Regions from separate parts of the Paenibacillus sp. SSG-1 genome, predicted to be linked through region 2. Evidence: a T-box and tRNA genes for the amino acid it is inferred to sense, from the RefSeq annotation. Region 2 holds a T-box; the other holds one or more tRNA genes.
What was found. The T-box of region 2 lies ahead of BCV73_RS20575 (valine--tRNA ligase). A T-box ahead of a tRNA ligase gene usually reads a tRNA of that ligase, here a tRNA-Val.

Region 1: it has a tRNA-Val gene. The T-box ahead of BCV73_RS20575 (valine--tRNA ligase) is inferred to sense a tRNA for this amino acid. The anticodon was not compared.

What each region holds. Positions count from the first base shown of each region.
Region 1 covers NZ_MBRK01000001.1:4,010,597-4,018,446, forward strand. Annotated here, with positions in the region: gene BCV73_RS18590 (copper amine oxidase) at 1-78, opposite strand, end outside; gene BCV73_RS18600 (MBL fold metallo-hydrolase) at 599-1,336, shown strand; gene BCV73_RS18605 (DUF3892 domain-containing protein) at 1,443-1,682, opposite strand; gene BCV73_RS18610 (GNAT family N-acetyltransferase) at 1,773-2,216, opposite strand; gene BCV73_RS35855 (hypothetical protein) at 2,313-2,441, shown strand; gene BCV73_RS18615 (hypothetical protein) at 2,604-2,801, opposite strand; tRNA gene BCV73_RS18620 (tRNA-Val) at 2,969-3,041, shown strand; gene BCV73_RS18625 (hypothetical protein) at 3,133-3,462, opposite strand; gene BCV73_RS18630 (YjfB family protein) at 3,628-3,804, shown strand; gene BCV73_RS18635 (hypothetical protein) at 4,008-4,202, shown strand; gene BCV73_RS35100 (hypothetical protein) at 4,369-4,542, shown strand; gene BCV73_RS18640 (glycerophosphodiester phosphodiesterase) at 4,620-5,360, opposite strand; gene BCV73_RS18645 (mechanosensitive ion channel protein MscL) at 5,534-5,695, shown strand; gene BCV73_RS18650 (hypothetical protein) at 5,729-6,220, opposite strand; gene BCV73_RS35860 (sporulation protein YjcZ) at 6,325-6,438, opposite strand; gene BCV73_RS18660 (AI-2E family transporter) at 6,652-7,734, shown strand; gene BCV73_RS18665 (hypothetical protein) at 7,765-7,850, opposite strand, start outside.
Region 2 covers NZ_MBRK01000001.1:4,427,736-4,435,585, forward strand. Annotated here, with positions in the region: gene BCV73_RS20575 (valine--tRNA ligase) at 1-2,002, opposite strand, end outside; T-box leader at 2,061-2,317, opposite strand; gene BCV73_RS20580 (LysM peptidoglycan-binding domain-containing protein) at 2,594-4,042, opposite strand; gene BCV73_RS20585 (RluA family pseudouridine synthase) at 4,172-5,068, opposite strand; gene hemL (glutamate-1-semialdehyde 2,1-aminomutase) at 5,065-6,366, opposite strand; gene hemB (porphobilinogen synthase) at 6,433-7,431, opposite strand; gene cobA (uroporphyrinogen-III C-methyltransferase) at 7,488-7,850, opposite strand, start outside.

The DNA of each region.
Region 1 (7,850 bases), 420 kb from region 2:
GGTAATTGAATCTGCAAACACAGAACCCCCCATCAGGGAAAAGGCGAATACGCATACCATAACTTTCTTCCAATTCATCTTGTTCGTTTCCCTCCATTTCCATCGTGATGTTGTATGTATATACGAAAAGTACAAACGCAAGTTGCGCTGTCCATACGGGCAAAACTCACATTTTTTCTCAAAAGTGAAGGAATTTTGTTCCAGGGATACAAAAAAAAGCCCCACCTTGTGGGACTATAGCTCCAAATTTTGGCTCAGTTCCTAATTTCTCTCCTTATTTCTTGGTTAAAATACAGGGCACCCCTTTGCCGATCGCACCCGGAACTCTCATCCGTGCCGCGTACGCCATTCCCCGGGCACAGGGCGTTTTACAGGCCTCGCATACGTCGGAGGTCACGAGCCTCATGCCTCGAATGACCTTTTCCCCTTTGGCTTGTGCTGGTTTTTTGCTTTTTCCCTTCGCCATGACAAAACCCCATTTCGCGCGTTTACAGCATATTATGGGGGTAGATGGAAATTGGGAACTGTGGTGTATAATGAAAGAAAAAAATACGAACGGCATGCTCGGCATGCCGCTCATTCACAGGAGGATCAACCGATGAGCTTGCAGCTTCAGATGCTGGGGACAGGCAGCGCTTTTGCCAAAAAGTATTTCAACAATAATGCCCTGCTCGGGGACGGGTCGTTCACTTTGATGATCGATTGCGGAATTACGGCCCCCCTCGCCCTTCACCAACTGGGCAAAACGTTTAATGACTTGGATGCCGTGCTGATCACCCATATTCATGGCGATCATGTCGGCGGCCTGGAGGAGCTTGCCTTCCAGATGAAATATGCGTACCATCGCAAAATGAAGCTTTATATCGCGGAAGCTTTGCGTGATGTGCTGTGGGAGCACACGCTGAAGGGCGGTCTGTCCCAACCCGGCCAAATCACCTGCCTCGAGGACGCCTTCGATGTACATACGCTTCAACCGGGAGTTCCCTGCCGCCTGTCGGAGCAAATCGAGCTGGAGCTCATCCCGAACCGCCACATTCCGGGCAAAGACAGCTTCTCCCTCTATATTAACGGCCGGATTTTCTACAGCGCGGACATGACCTTCGACCCCGGGCTGCTGGACAAGCTCGTAGGGGAACGCGGCTGTGATACGATCCTGCACGAGGTCCAGCTGGAAGGACCGGGCGAGGTGCATACGACGCTCAGCGAGCTCCTATCGCTGCCGGAGCCGGTTCAGCGTATGATCCGATTGATGCATTATGCAGATAATAAAGACAAGTTTGTAGGAAAAACCGGAGAAATGACCTTCCTTGAGCAAGGGCACGTATATACGCTGTAACCCTTGCTGGACGATGTGGATTACGGGTGAAAAAACACAGCCGGCTGCAGAAAGATGAACCTTCTCTGCAGCCGGCTGTTATTTTTGGAAACATGACGCTCGTCTTTTATTCAAAAGTAGGCAAGTTATCGAGATTATTCGACGGATCGCCGTCGGCGTCCCCGCGGATGTACATCTCGCCGTCACGGCCTTTAAAGACGTTTACTCCGGCAATGGCGCCCGCTTTTACTTCCTGCAGCGCCTGCTCGTAATCGAGCACCCGGCCCGACGACGTTTGAAAGGCCGTCAAGTCGCCGTCACCGTTCTTCTGTACTGCGATAAATTGTTCTCTTCCCGGGTTTCCCATCGATATCCACTCCTTAAGTTGTCATGATATATCAAGGTGACATATGGATATCGTTCCCTGAGAACATGGATTTATACGAAGAAATGAAGCCTACAGTGTTTTCTTCATACGGACATGCGGAATGCCCGCGTCATCGAACGGCTCCTTGGAAATGACCTCGTAGCCTTGTTTTGCATAGAACTGTTCAGCTTGGCACTGAGCATCCAGGATGGAATAGGCCAGCCCCAGTTCCCTCGCACGCTCTTCCATCGCCATCAGCAAAATGCGGCCGAACCCGTGGGTGCGGAACTCGCGGCGAACCGCGATTCGCTGCATCTTGGCAGTATCGCTGTTATAATAAATGATCCGGCCGGTGGCCACATACTGATCCTTGTCCTGAAGGAGGATATGATGAACATTGTCGCTGATCACATCGTATTCGTCGATCTCCAGGTCGGCGGGCACGTTTTGTTCCTTGACGAACACCTCCTGGCGGATGTCCAGCGCATGTTCCAGCTGCTCGGGGGTCGTCACGTATACTATTTCTGCAGGCATCGGTTACCCTCTCTTTCATGCAATCAATATAAAAAACACGATTGAATCATTATACAAAAAAATGATTTTCCTGTATAGTTGACTCATGAGAGCTCTATGGAAGGGAGACCATGGATCGTTATGGGCATGACCATTGCGCTGATCGTCATTTTATCAGCCATCTTGATCTATTCATTCATTTATGTCATCCAAAAAGGGTATTCACGCAAATGGGATGAGGAATAAGAAAAACGTTTATCGACGAACACTCACGGAAGATAGAACCGTGTTTTGCGGAAGTTTTTCATGCGATATAAGGAAACCGAATCTCCGATGCAAATACTTTCCTATATCGAAAAAAACAGGGCCGGTGCAGTCGGAGCACGGGCCCTTGTCTTGTCCAAAGAATCAGGGCGGCGTAATAGGGCCCTTGGAATACACATCCTCGCTGACCGATTTGCCGTAAACGTCCAGCATAATCGGTGAGTCGGCCATTGTTGAACCGGGCTTGATCGGCTCCTGCGCATCCGAAAACTCACCCGCGGGGGAGCATCCGGCAAGCAGCAGGCACATCCCTGCCGCGAGCAGCCCGCCTTTGTTCGGCATACCGTGCCACTCCTTCTGATTCGAAATATACTTTAGTTTTCGCCCGTTTGGATAGCTTCTAATCATGAGCGGCAAACAAATTGTGCATGCCATTCACCGTGAGCAAAATAAAATGATTGACAGCTAACTATGGCGCTGTTATTATATTAAATGTATCTGACTTATACGATCTGCTAGCTCAGCTGGGAGAGCACCATCTTGACAGGGTGGGGGTCAGTGGTTCGAGCCCACTGCAGATCATCTATAGAAACTCTTGAAGCTTAAGGCTTCAAGAGTTTTTTTGTTCACAATTAGCCGCAGAGTTTTGGCCCTGTCCCGTTAAGATAATCATCTATTTTGTTCCCACATGGACCTCCGCCGTGTTTGCGAAGGAAACCATTACATACGATATCTCAGGTTTCACATTTTCCAACAAAGGTGGGGTAACCAAATGGGTAAATTCTTTTTCCACGAACATGATCACCGTCGTGACTGCCATGTCCGCAGACCAAAACCAGTCATCCTTAAAAAAGAAATCAAGAAAACGATATTCGTCAAAGTGGACTGGGAGCCTGTAATCAAAAAGGTCCACAAAGAAAAGCATGTTTCCTGCCATAAGATTCACAAACAGCACCACCACTTCAAAAAACGCCACCATAAAAGATGCCACTGTCGCGATCACTTCGGTGGAGACATGTATTAATTCCGGATTTTTCGGATGAAATCAGCATGACACCTCCCTGATCGCACGCCCGGGAACTTGGTTCCCGGGCGGCATCTATTTTATAAATCACACCGAAAATCCGATAACATAGATGTTACCCATTTTACATAGAGGAGGCTTATGATGGATATCCCTGCTTTATCGATGGCCATGAGCCAGTCCCGGCTGGCTCAAAATGTGAGCATCCAGGTGCTTAAAATCGCTAAGGATCAAGCCTCGCAGGACGGTCAATCCCTGGTCAAAATGCTGGATAGCAGCGCCGCACCCCATTTGGGAAACCGTCTAGACATCCGGATTTAACTGCTCGGCATTTTTTTCTGCCCCTCCAGACGGAGGGTTTTTTTATTTTTCAGCACAACTGTTCAAATTAAATTTATATTTTAGGTCCATATCCCCACCAATCAAACATTCGTTCTCTATCCAACAGACGAAAATTATCTTATGATAAAGATAGTTATTGATACAAAAGTCTTACCAGTATGTGGATACGGGAGAATAGTCTCATGGAAAAGGAAATTGAAATGGCGATCCGCCGCGGCCATCAATTATTCGTTCAAAATTTGGATGGTGAATCCATTACCGGCATCCCCGAGAAATCCGATGATCCGGGCACTTTAAAGATGCGGACGGTGTACGGCTCCATGTGGATTCCGCTGGATGAAGTCGGCCATCTGTCACGCCTCATTCATATTCGTTAATATTCGCTGCCTTGACTGGGCAGCTTTATTTTTTTATATAACGATTAACCTTTCGTCTCGGAAGGTGCAGGAAAATGTGGTTCAGCAGCACTTGGAACGGTTTATCCTTACATATAAGGAACACACTATGGAAGTACCAACGATTCTATAGGAAGGACGTGTGGCGATGAATACACCGAATGAAGAGGATCGTTTCCCCGGGGTCGATCCCATTCCGGATCCCGATCATGAAACGCCGTCATCCACGGACATGATTGAAGACGTGCTGGAAGAAGGGGCGCGGGAATTGAAGAAAGGTAAACATCCGTCGAACGGGGATTCACCGGATCATCAAGGGTGACGCGTTCCCTCACTGTTCTGGAGACGTTTACGGGCACAAAATAACCCGATGCCGCCGTGGCATCGGGTTATCGGTGTTTAAGAGCGCACTGAAGCGCTCAGCAGCGCAGCCAGCTTATCCGGGTAGTCGGTGATGATCCCCGCTGCCCCTGCGTCGATAAGACGCCGCATTTCCTCTTCTTCGTTGACCGTCCATGGGTGGTATACCTTACCGGCCGCCTTCGCTCCCGCCACAAATTCAGGCAGCACCGCAAAATGGTAGGCGTGCAGGGCGTCGGCTTCAACGCTGCGGGCATATTCCCACGGCTCATACAGTCCCTCCATGTACAAAATGCCGGTGCGGATTTCTGGCGCGAGCTGCTTGCAGAGCCGCAGGGAATAGTGATTGAAGCTTGAGATGACGATTCGCTCACTCAGGTTATAGCTTCTTACCATGTCGATGACCTTCTCCTCAAGCCCTGCATAAGGTACCTTCGTATTTTTCAACTCGATGTTGACGACGGTCCCGGTGTCCTGAACCAGCTCCAGCAGCTCTTCCAGCAGCGGAAGGCGCTCCTCCGCAAAATCGGGATGGAACCAGCTGCCGGCGTCCAGCTTGCGCAGCTCTTCCAGGTCATGGTCTTTGACCCACCCGCTCCCGTTTGTCGTACGGGACAACGTTTCGTCGTGAATCAGGACAAGCCGGCCGTCCCGGGTTAACTGAACATCGGTTTCAATCCCTGTGGCACCAAGCTCCAAACTGCGGGCAAAAGCGGCCATCGTATTTTCCGGACATACCGCAGATGCGCCCCGGTGGGCAAAATTAATAATCGAATCCAATTTCTCTCAACCTCCCGACTGGTATTCTCGCAAACCTTACCAACTTATCGTACCCGTCATATGTAATGCGAGTATAAACCGTAGAGTTTACAAACCGCTCCATCCAAATTGATTCCTCTCTGATGGTTGTATTTTATCATGGATTTATCCCGCATATAAGGAGGTATTCGATCATGATCGTGTTTGACGTCATCGTCCACGGAGAAGTCAAAGAAACCATCCGGCCGGCCACCCAGCGGCTGCAGCATATCCTCGCCTACGTCACCGAAGAGGCCAAGATCCTCAGCAAAAAATACGGAACGGCCGTTAACTTAAGTCGGAGAATCATTTATTGACCGGAAGGGGATCGGTACTCGATCGCCTTTTTTTTATGTCGATACACGCTTTTCTTTTCTCGTCTCTACGCACGGATGGGCCTCAAGAACATGCTGCGCCTCGATGCTTCGCTCCTTACTGCACTCCACTATGACCATAAAATGCCCCTGAATCAGCAGCTTCTCATAGTTTTCTGCATCCCCTTCGGGGACGCCAATCCCCACCAGACTGACAATCAGCCCGTCGTTCTTCCCCCCGACTTCCGCCCCCCCAAGTTTGGCCGCTGCCGGTCCCGATGCCCAGGTGACTTGATCCCGCAGAGTCAGGCTAGAGGTTAAATCCCGGATTTCGCCGAACAACCCGCTGGTACCATGCCTGGACACGGGTTCTTTCAAGCCGGTATCCCGGCATACGATAGATAACTGTCTCTTGTCAAGGGCAAGCAGCGACACGTCCTTTTTGTCAAAATGACGCTCCCAAAGCGCGCTGACCGCCAGCGCCGTATCCTGTCTCGTCCGGAACAATGCGATCACGAGTTGGTTCATCCTCAATCCCTCCCAGGTTAAATGACTGTATGTAATTAGGTAAACTAACGCGGGCATAAAAAAACATCCCGGCCGAATACCGCCAGGATGTGTTGTGTTACGCCTTAACAAAAACAGGAGCTCAAAATAATGACCAAAAGGATGAAAAGGACCAAGATCGCTCCCGTCGATTTGAAAACTCCGCCTGGATAACCAACGCCGCCTACGACTCCGCTCATAGGTTTGAACCTCCTTTTTCATGGGGTCAACCTATATTATGTAGTTCACCTGCGGTTTGACTGTACGAATACCCGGATTGCCTCAAACAGTTACCGCGTCCAGAAGCGATGGCAGGAGCTCCCTGAATCATCCTTATGACATTTGGTTAATGGGTTGTAAAAGAGGAAACAGACCGTTACATAGGCTGGTCCATGAAGGCTGGGGGGATTTGATTGCTGCAGAGCAAATATTTTCGTACATGTCTGGGTATCATCGCGGCACTTTTAATTATTTATTTGGGTGCCAAAGTAAAGTTTATTTTCAATCCGATCGTGCTGCTGTTCAAGCTGCTGCTGGTCCCGGTGATGCTGGCCGGTTTCATGTATTACTTGCTGAGGCCTATCGTGAATTACTTGGAAAAGCACCACTGGAAAAGGTCGCTTTCGATTCTGTCGATCTACCTCGTTTTCGTTGGTCTGATCGCCCTGTTTTCGGTGCTGGTATGGCCAACGCTGCGCGAGCAGGTGATCACTTTTGCCGAAAACGCGCCTTATTTCGTGGAAGATTTGCAGAAGCAGTTTGAGGCGCTTCAGAAAAACAGCTTTTTCGCCAAGGCGCTGCCAAGCGAGTCGGAAATTTATGCCCGCGTGAGTGAATATCTCAACGGTCTAATTATGGCCGTAACGGATTCGATCTCCAATTTTATATCCGTCGTATCCAATGTCGTGGTCATTATTGCTACCGTTCCGATCGTGCTGTATTACATGCTGAAAGAAAGCAGCAAGCTTCCCCCTAAAATTTTGCATATCCTTCCACGGAAATACCGGAAGGAAGGGAAAGAAGCGCTGCGGGAAATCGATACGGCGCTCAGCAACTTTATCGTCGGCAGGGTCGTGCTGAATCTCATTCTAGGCGTGCTGATGTACATCGGCTTCCTCATTATCGGGCTTCCGTACTCTCTCCTGCTCGCGCTGATCTCGATTGTCCTGAACCTGATTCCATACGTAGGTGCGATCATCGCTGCCGTTCCGGTCGTTATCATCGGTTTTATCGATTCGCCTTCCGTTGCCGTATGGTCGCTCGTCGTGATCATCATCTCCCAGCAGATCCAGGATAATCTGCTGACGCCGATTATTTACGGCAAGCAGCTGGACATTCATCCGATGACGGCCATCGTCCTGCTGCTGATCGGCGGAGACGTATCCGGGATCGTCGGCGTCATTTTGGCCATTCCCGTCTATATGATCGCCAAGATTATTATCGTCCGGGGGTATGGTCTGTTTTTGGCGGAAAAGGTAGATGACATGAAAGAGTGAGGAAAAAAAGCATGCCGCAAGACCAATGTCTCACAGCATGCCCCGCAATGACCTGACAACGCAAGTGCACTCCGCTTTCCGATAAGTCCGGCCGTCCGACAGGGTCACCGTCTCCG
Region 2 (7,850 bases):
CGTACAAAGAGAGTTTGGCAAACTCAATGTACCAGTCACAGAGGTCATCCCAAATGAAGTTATACAGGAGCCGGCCCGTTTCACCAAATTCGTAGGCATCTATTAGACGCGTAATGTCACGGGAAGTTTCGTTCAGGCGGTGGAGAATCCAGCGGTCCGCCGTGCTGAGCTCTCCGCTTATGTCAATGTCGTCATATGTGAATCCTTCCAGATTCATCAGAGCGAATCGGGAAGCGTTCCAGATTTTATTGGCAAAGTTGCGCGCCTGCTCCACGCGTTCCCAGCGGAAGCGCAGATCCTGCCCCGGCGTGCTGCTCGTGGAGATCATGTAGCGCATCGCATCTGCGCCGTACTGTTCGATGACGTCGAGTGGATCAACGCCGTTGCCGAGCGACTTGGACATTTTCCGTCCTTCAGAATCCCGGACCAGACCGTGCATCAGCACGTCCTTGAACGGAATTTCGCCCGTAAATTCCAGCGCGGTAAAGATCATCCGGGCTACCCAGAAATAGATGATGTCATAGCCCGTAACGAGCACGTTCGTCGGATAATAACGTTCCAGATCCGCCGTCTGCTCCGGCCAGCCGAGGGTAGAGAACGGCCACAGCGCAGAACTGAACCAGGTGTCCAGAACGTCGTTGTCCTGCGTAAGCTCGGTGCTTCCGCATTTGGAGCATTGAGTTACATCCTCATGGGCTACGTGGATCTCGCCGCAGGATTCGCAGTACCAAGCCGGAATCCGGTGTCCCCACCACAGCTGACGGGAAATACACCAATCCCGGACGTTTTCAATCCAGTTCAGGTACGTTTTCTCGAAACGATCCGGAACGAAGCGTACCCCTTTGCCCGCCTTTTGCGCCTCGATGGCTCTTTCCGCGAGCGGCTGCATTTTAACGAACCACTGCGTCGACAAGTAAGGCTCGACTACGGCTCCTGTGCGCTCGCTGTGCCCTACCTGGTGCACATGGTCTTCGATTTTGATCAGCACGCCGAGATCCTTCAAATCCTGAACGATCTGCTTGCGGCAATCGGCCCGGTCCATGCCTTCGTACTTCGCGGCCTGGTCGTTCATTGTGCCGGTCTCGTCCATCACGATGATTTGCGGCAAATCGTGGCGCAATCCCACCTCAAAATCGTTCGGATCGTGTGCGGGGGTAATTTTCACGGCGCCGCTGCCGAATTCGCGTTCCACGTACTCGTCGGCGATAATCGGAATCTCGCGTCCGACAATCGGAAGCACGAGCATCTTGCCGATCATATCCTTGTAGCGCTCGTCTTTCGGATGAACCGCTACCGCCGTATCGCCAAGCATCGTCTCAGGACGCGTGGTCGCTACCGTAATGTGGCCGCTTCCGTCCTTCAGCGGATACTGCAAATGATACAGATGGCCGTTGACTTCTTTATATTCAACCTCAATATCGGACAAGGCGGTTCTGGCGGCCGGATCCCAGTTGATGATCTTTTTGCCGCGGTAGATCAGCCCTTTTTCATAGAATTTCACGAAAACTTCGCGAACCGCCTTCGACAGACCTTCGTCAAGCGTAAACCGCTCTCTGGAGTAATCCAGCGAAAAGCCCATTTTGGCCCACTGTTCATGAATCGTTTCCGCGTATTGGTCCTTCCATTCCCACACTTTCTCCAGGAACTTCTCGCGCCCCAGGTCGTGGCGGCTAATATTCTGCTCACGCAGCTTCTGCTCCACCTTGGTCTGCGTCGCGATGCCCGCATGGTCCGAGCCCGGAAGCCACAAGGCGTCGTACCCCTGCATCCGCTTCGTGCGAATCAGAATATCCTGCAGGGTAAAGTCGAGGGCGTGCCCGATATGGAGCATCCCCGTTACGTTTGGCGGCGGAATCACGATCGTATACGGCTCCGCCTCGGGCTTCTGCCCGGCTTTGAAATACTGGCCGTCGATCCAGTATTTGTACCATTTCTTTTCGGCCGATTTCGGGTCATACGTCGTCGGCATCCCGGTTGTTGCTTGGTTTTCCTGGTCTGTCATATTGTTCATCCTCCATCACAAGATCAGCTTTGCCAAAAATACAAAAAACCTTTCGTCCTCAAAGGACGAAAGGCTGTTCTTTCGCGGTACCACCTTTGTTTTGCGACAGCAAGCACAAACACGCATGCCTTCGCAACACTTCGTACAGATAACGGCTGCAGCCGGCCGGCTCTACCTCCCGCGCTTTCGGCGCAAGTGCTCAAACCGACAACTTCCGGGCGACTTCGGACAGCTGCTTCCTGCGGAATCTTCCAGCGCTGCAATTCCGCTCTCTGAAGGGCAATACCGCCTACTCTTCCCGTTCATCGTTTTTGTGAAGATGGTGAAATGGATCATTTTTCAGCGAAGCTGAATCGTTTCATATCGCTAGAAAAACTTCGGCCAAATACGAGATGTCATCTGTACTTGACTTTCGTTGATGTTTTTCTGCAAAACATATACTCCATAATAACGCGCTTCATGTCGATAGTCAACTTCCCTCGGCCCAAAGTGCAGGACCATTTTCCCGTGTTCAGGCAGACCTCATCCCGGGAACAAAAAAAAGAGCCCGGCGCCGTAAAACGCCAGGCTCTTCTGATTGCCTCAAAATCGTTACGGGATATACAGAATTTGACCTTCCTGCACGGTCTGGTCCGCCAGCCGGTTGTACAGCACAAGCTCCCGCGGCGTCAGCTGATAACGGTCGGCGATCGTCTCGAGCGTCTCCTCCCGCTGAACGATGCACAGCCGGACCTTACGGAAAGGAGTCTGCTCGGAGATACTGCCGAGGAACAGGTTCTTCCATTTGATATCATCGGCTTCAGCAGCACCCGCGCTGGCGACGGCATCAGCAGCCTGCTGCTCCTCCTGCGCCTGCTGGTACTCAAGCTCCTTGATCGAACGGCTTGAGGACAAGATCGAGGAAAAACCGATCGCTTCCTTCTCGCCGGACTCGGGTTCCTTCTTGCTTCCTAACGCGATCCGCATTTCCCGGTCTTCAGGCGGTTCTTCCTGCTGAATTTTATCCTGGAAAGCTCCAAACGGGAACGTAGGCTCGCTGAACGGGTCTTTACCCGCTGCGTTCAAATAGATGTCTTCTTCCTGCTCTTCATCCGCTTGAACCGCCGTCGCTTCCGGATGCAGCAGCTCCGACTCCTCTTCATGCTCAAAATGCCACTTGTTCGGGTACTGGGGCTCCGCTGTCCGGTCTGATGGTTCCTTGTCCGTATGTAAAGCGGATAATCCGGCCACCTGCGGCGGAGGCGCTGCCACTTCCCGCTCAGGTTCGCGGGCAGATTCCCATGCGGTAGACGGCGCTGTTTCGCGGGAATCGGACGCCTGAGGCACAGCTGCTTCCTCCGGCTCGGACGGAGGAACAGCAGCCGCTTGCCATGCGGCTTCCCAGGCTGCCGCTTCCCGTGCTTCATCCGAGTCACTGGCTTCCGCAGCTTCGATCGGAACCTGTTCCGGCTGCTCTGCCTGAATTTGGGACTGAGGCGGCGTAAAGGACGGAGCCGGTGCGGTCCAGACAGGCGCAGGGTCGTCCGGCGGCGTGAATTCACGCTGTTCCGGTTCTGCCGAAGACGGTTCTTCCTCCCGCTCTTGCGCGAAGATCGCCGCTTCCTCCGGAAGGTCCTCATCCGGTGCATGGACCACCGTGAATTCGTCCGCTTTCCAGGCGGGTGATTCCGCGACCTGAGTCTCGATGCCGCGCAGAGAGAGAACGCCCGTAATATTCAGGCTCCGTTTGGACAGCAGGTCGACGTCAAAATTCTCGATTTCCACCGCAATGTCATCCAGCGAGGTTACCCGGTTCAAGGGAACCGTAATCTCCACTGGAATGAAATGCTCCAGCCGCTGCGTCCCTTCTTCCTCACCTTCGCTTCTGTACAGCCCCGACAGGAGCAGATGCCCGCGCAGACTGGCTTGTTCGTCCTGGCTGATCACTTGAATATGCGGAAGCAGCTCGATTTCCTCGAGTTCTTCGATACCCGCCACGTCTTCGTTTAAATGGATGCGTTCGTAAATGTCAAAGCGTAAACCGTAGGACTGGTCAAACACAAATAACGTCCTCCTTTTCGGCATATTTCTAACCGTGGGCCATCCCCACAGCACGAGCCAAAATCGTTACTCGTTCTATTTATATGCTTTAAAAAGAGGAGCATGCCAGTTTTCATATGATACTTAGGTTTACGCTCTCACAAGGGCTTTGAGACGCTCCATATCCTCGGGCCACGGATCGCTCACCTCAATCTGCTCGTGTGTGAGCGGATGGGCGAAAGAGAGACGCTCCCCGTGAAGCGCCTGCCTGCCGATGGCGGACATGCTTCCGCCGTACAGGGCATCGCCCAGCAGCGGGTGGCCGACATGACTGAGATGAACACGGATCTGATGCGTCCGTCCGGTTTCCAGTTCCAAGTAGACGAGGCTGGCTTGATTCCCGGCTTCTGCATGGAGAATCCGGGTCACCGCAGATTGCCCTCCCGGAGACACGCGTCTGCGCTGCTTGTGATGGCGGTCCTTGCCGATGGGCAGGTCGATGACCTTCAGCTCCGAAGGGATCCGCCCCTCGACAAAGGCGGCGTAAATCCGCGAAATCCGCTTGCCGCTCATCTCCTTGTCCAGCACAAGCTGCGCCCAGTCATTTTTGGCGTACAGCACAGGCCCGGTGGTATGCTGGTCGAGCCGATGAATATGTCTGACCGCAATCTCTTCCCCCTGCATCTGATAATGGGCGGCCACGGCATGATCCAACGTGATTTCGTCGGAGTGCCCATCCGGGTGAACCTTCATCCCGGCAGGCTTGTGAACGACCAAGCAGAAGTCGTCCTCGTACAGCACGGTGAGATCCGTCCAGATCGGCTCGATCCCCGCCTTGCGGGAAGCAAAAAGGGCCAGCCGAAGCCGGTCCCCTTTCCACTCGATGCCATTTGATGCCTGAAGCTGTCCAAGCAGCTTCTCCGGCATGCCTGCCTCGTTCAGCAGCCACGCCGCGGCCGCCGCTTCGCGGTCTTCGGCCGATGCGATTTTTTTGCCCGGAGCCAGCTCCAGCCATTCCCCGCGCCGGAGCCAGTGGTTCAGGCTCACAGCTGCTTAAGGGCGTTGTAGTTGGCTTCAATCGTCGCATCGATGTCTTCGATGCTGTGGGCAGCCGATACAAACATCCCCTCAAATTGGGAAGGAGCCACGCTCACGCCTTCCTCAATCAGATTGCCGAAATATTTGGTGAAGCGCGGAATGTCGCTCGTCTTCGCCGTATCGTAATTCACGACAGGCCCTTCCGTGAAGAAAGGACATACCATGGAACCGACGCGGTTAATCGTCACCGGAATGCCAAGCTCTTTGGCATTTTTCACAAAACCGGCCTCCAGACGGGCTGCGCGCTCTTCCAGCTGGTCATATACGGCAGGCGTCAGGAGCTTCAGTGTCGTAAACCCAGCCGCCATGGCCAGCGGATTTCCGCTCAGCGTGCCCGCTTGGTAAATCGGACCGGACGGCGCCACTTTCTCCATAATTTCGCGTTTGCCGCCGTATGCGCCGACAGGCAGTCCGCCGCCGATCACCTTGCCCAGGCAAGTCAGGTCAGGCGTAATGCCGAACCGGCCTTGGGCACAGTTCAAATGAACGCGGAACCCGGTCATGACCTCATCAAAAATGAGCAGGCTGCCATATTTCGCCGTAATTTCGCGCAAGCCTTCCAGAAAGCCCGGAAGCGGAGGTACGACGCCCATGTTGCCGGCTACCGGCTCCACGATGACGCAGGCGATCTCCTCGCCAAAACGTTCAAAGGCAAGCTTTACGGACTCAAGGTCGTTATACGCGACCGTGATCGTATTGCTGGCCACGCTTTCCGGCACGCCCGGGCTGTCAGGCAGACCCAGCGTCGCCACCCCGGAGCCGGCTTTGATGAGCAGGCTGTCCGCGTGTCCGTGATAGGAGCCTTCGAATTTCAAAATTTTGCTGCGTCCCGTGTACCCGCGGGCCAGTCGAATCGCACTCATCGTCGCTTCCGTACCCGAATTGACCATCCGGACGATGTCGATCGAAGGGACACGCTCGCACACGAGCTTGGCCATCTCCGTCTCAATCAGCGTAGGCGCGCCGAAGCTCGTGCCTTTGGCCGCCGTTTCCTGAACCGCAGCAATCACTTCCGGATGGGCGTGTCCCATAATCAGGGGTCCCCAGGAGCCGACGTAGTCGATAAAACTGTTGCCATCAATATCGTACACGCGCGATCCTTGGGCATGGTCCACATAAATCGGCGTAAGGCCGACCGATTTAAAGGCGCGGACCGGGCTGTTCACCCCGCCGGGGATATATTGCTTGGCTTCTTCAAAGGCCGACCGGGAAGCCTCCTCCTTGCGCTTTCCTGACATACTGCTCATGTCATTCACTCCAATCTATCGGTTTAAATCACCCCGCTAAGCGGGGATTTTGCTCCGATGCTTCGGTTATCCCTTGATCCACCGGGCCACGTCTTTGGCAAAATAAGTAATAATGATATCCGCGCCGGCGCGCTTCATGCTCGTCAGCATTTCCTGCACTACGGCTTTTTCGTCGATCCAGCCTTGAATGGCCGCCGCTTTGACCATGGAGTACTCCCCGCTCACATTGTAGGCGACGAGCGGAAGGTCGAACTGATCCTTCAGCGTGCGCATAATGTCCATATAGGACAAAGAAGGCTTGACCATCAGCATGTCGGCCCCTTCAAGCACATCGGATTCCGCTTCACGCAGCGCTTCGCGCGCGTTGGCCGGATCCATCTGGTACGTTTTGCGGTCGCCGAACTGAGGTGCCGAGTCGGCTGCCTCGCGGAATGGGCCGTAGAAGGCGGAAGCATATTTGACCGAATAAGACATGATCGGAATATGCTCAAATCCGTTCTCGTCAAGCCCTGCGCGGATCGCCTGCACGAAGCCGTCCATCATGTTGGACGGGGCGATAATATCGGCGCCTGCTTTCGCCTGGGACACCGCCGTTTTGACCAGCAGCTCAAGCGATTCATCGTTCATAACGTCACCGCACACATGGCCATCCCGTTCATAGGTATGCACCATGCCGCAGTGTCCATGATCCGTAAACTCGCAGAGGCAGGTGTCGGCTACGACGAGCAGGTCCGGATACCAGGACTTGATCAGGCGTGTGGCTTCCTGCACGATGCCGTCTTCCGCAAAGGCCGAGGAGCCGATGCTGTCCTTCGTTTCCGGAATGCCGAACAACAGCACGGCCGGAATGCCGAGGGAGGCAATTTCGTCCACTTCTTCTTTCAGCCGGTCCAGCGAAAAATGATAGACTCCCGGCATGGATGAAATCTCGTTTTTTATGTTTTCTCCATAGGTTACAAAAATCGGCATGATCAGGTCATTCACGTTCAGCACCGTTTCGCGCACCATGTTCCGTATGCCCGCGGACTGGCGGAGGCGCCGGTGTCTTACTATTGGAAAACTCATAGCTGTAAACCTCCTGTTGGTAGATATTTACGAGTCTAGGGTCATCCCAGACCCTTCTATTCTGATGCGGCCGCAGCTTCCGCGTTCCACAGGCACAGCGACCGGACAAGGCTGTCCAGCGTCGCTTCTTCGGCAATGATGCCTACTTCAAGTCCCGCGTCACGGGCTGTCTTGGCCGTAATTTCTCCAATACATGCAACTTCCACGCCCTGCAGCAGCGCTGCCGGGTCCTGCACTCCCATCCGCTGCAAAATCGAGAGCAGATTGTTCACCGTCGACGAGCTGGTGAACGTCACGGCATGAATCCCGCCCTCTTCCAGCAGCCGGATCAATTCGGGATCGTCCTCCCGCCCGGCGATCGTCTGGTACATCACCGCGCTGGTGACCTCGAGTCCCATCTCCGCGAGCTTCTCAGGCAG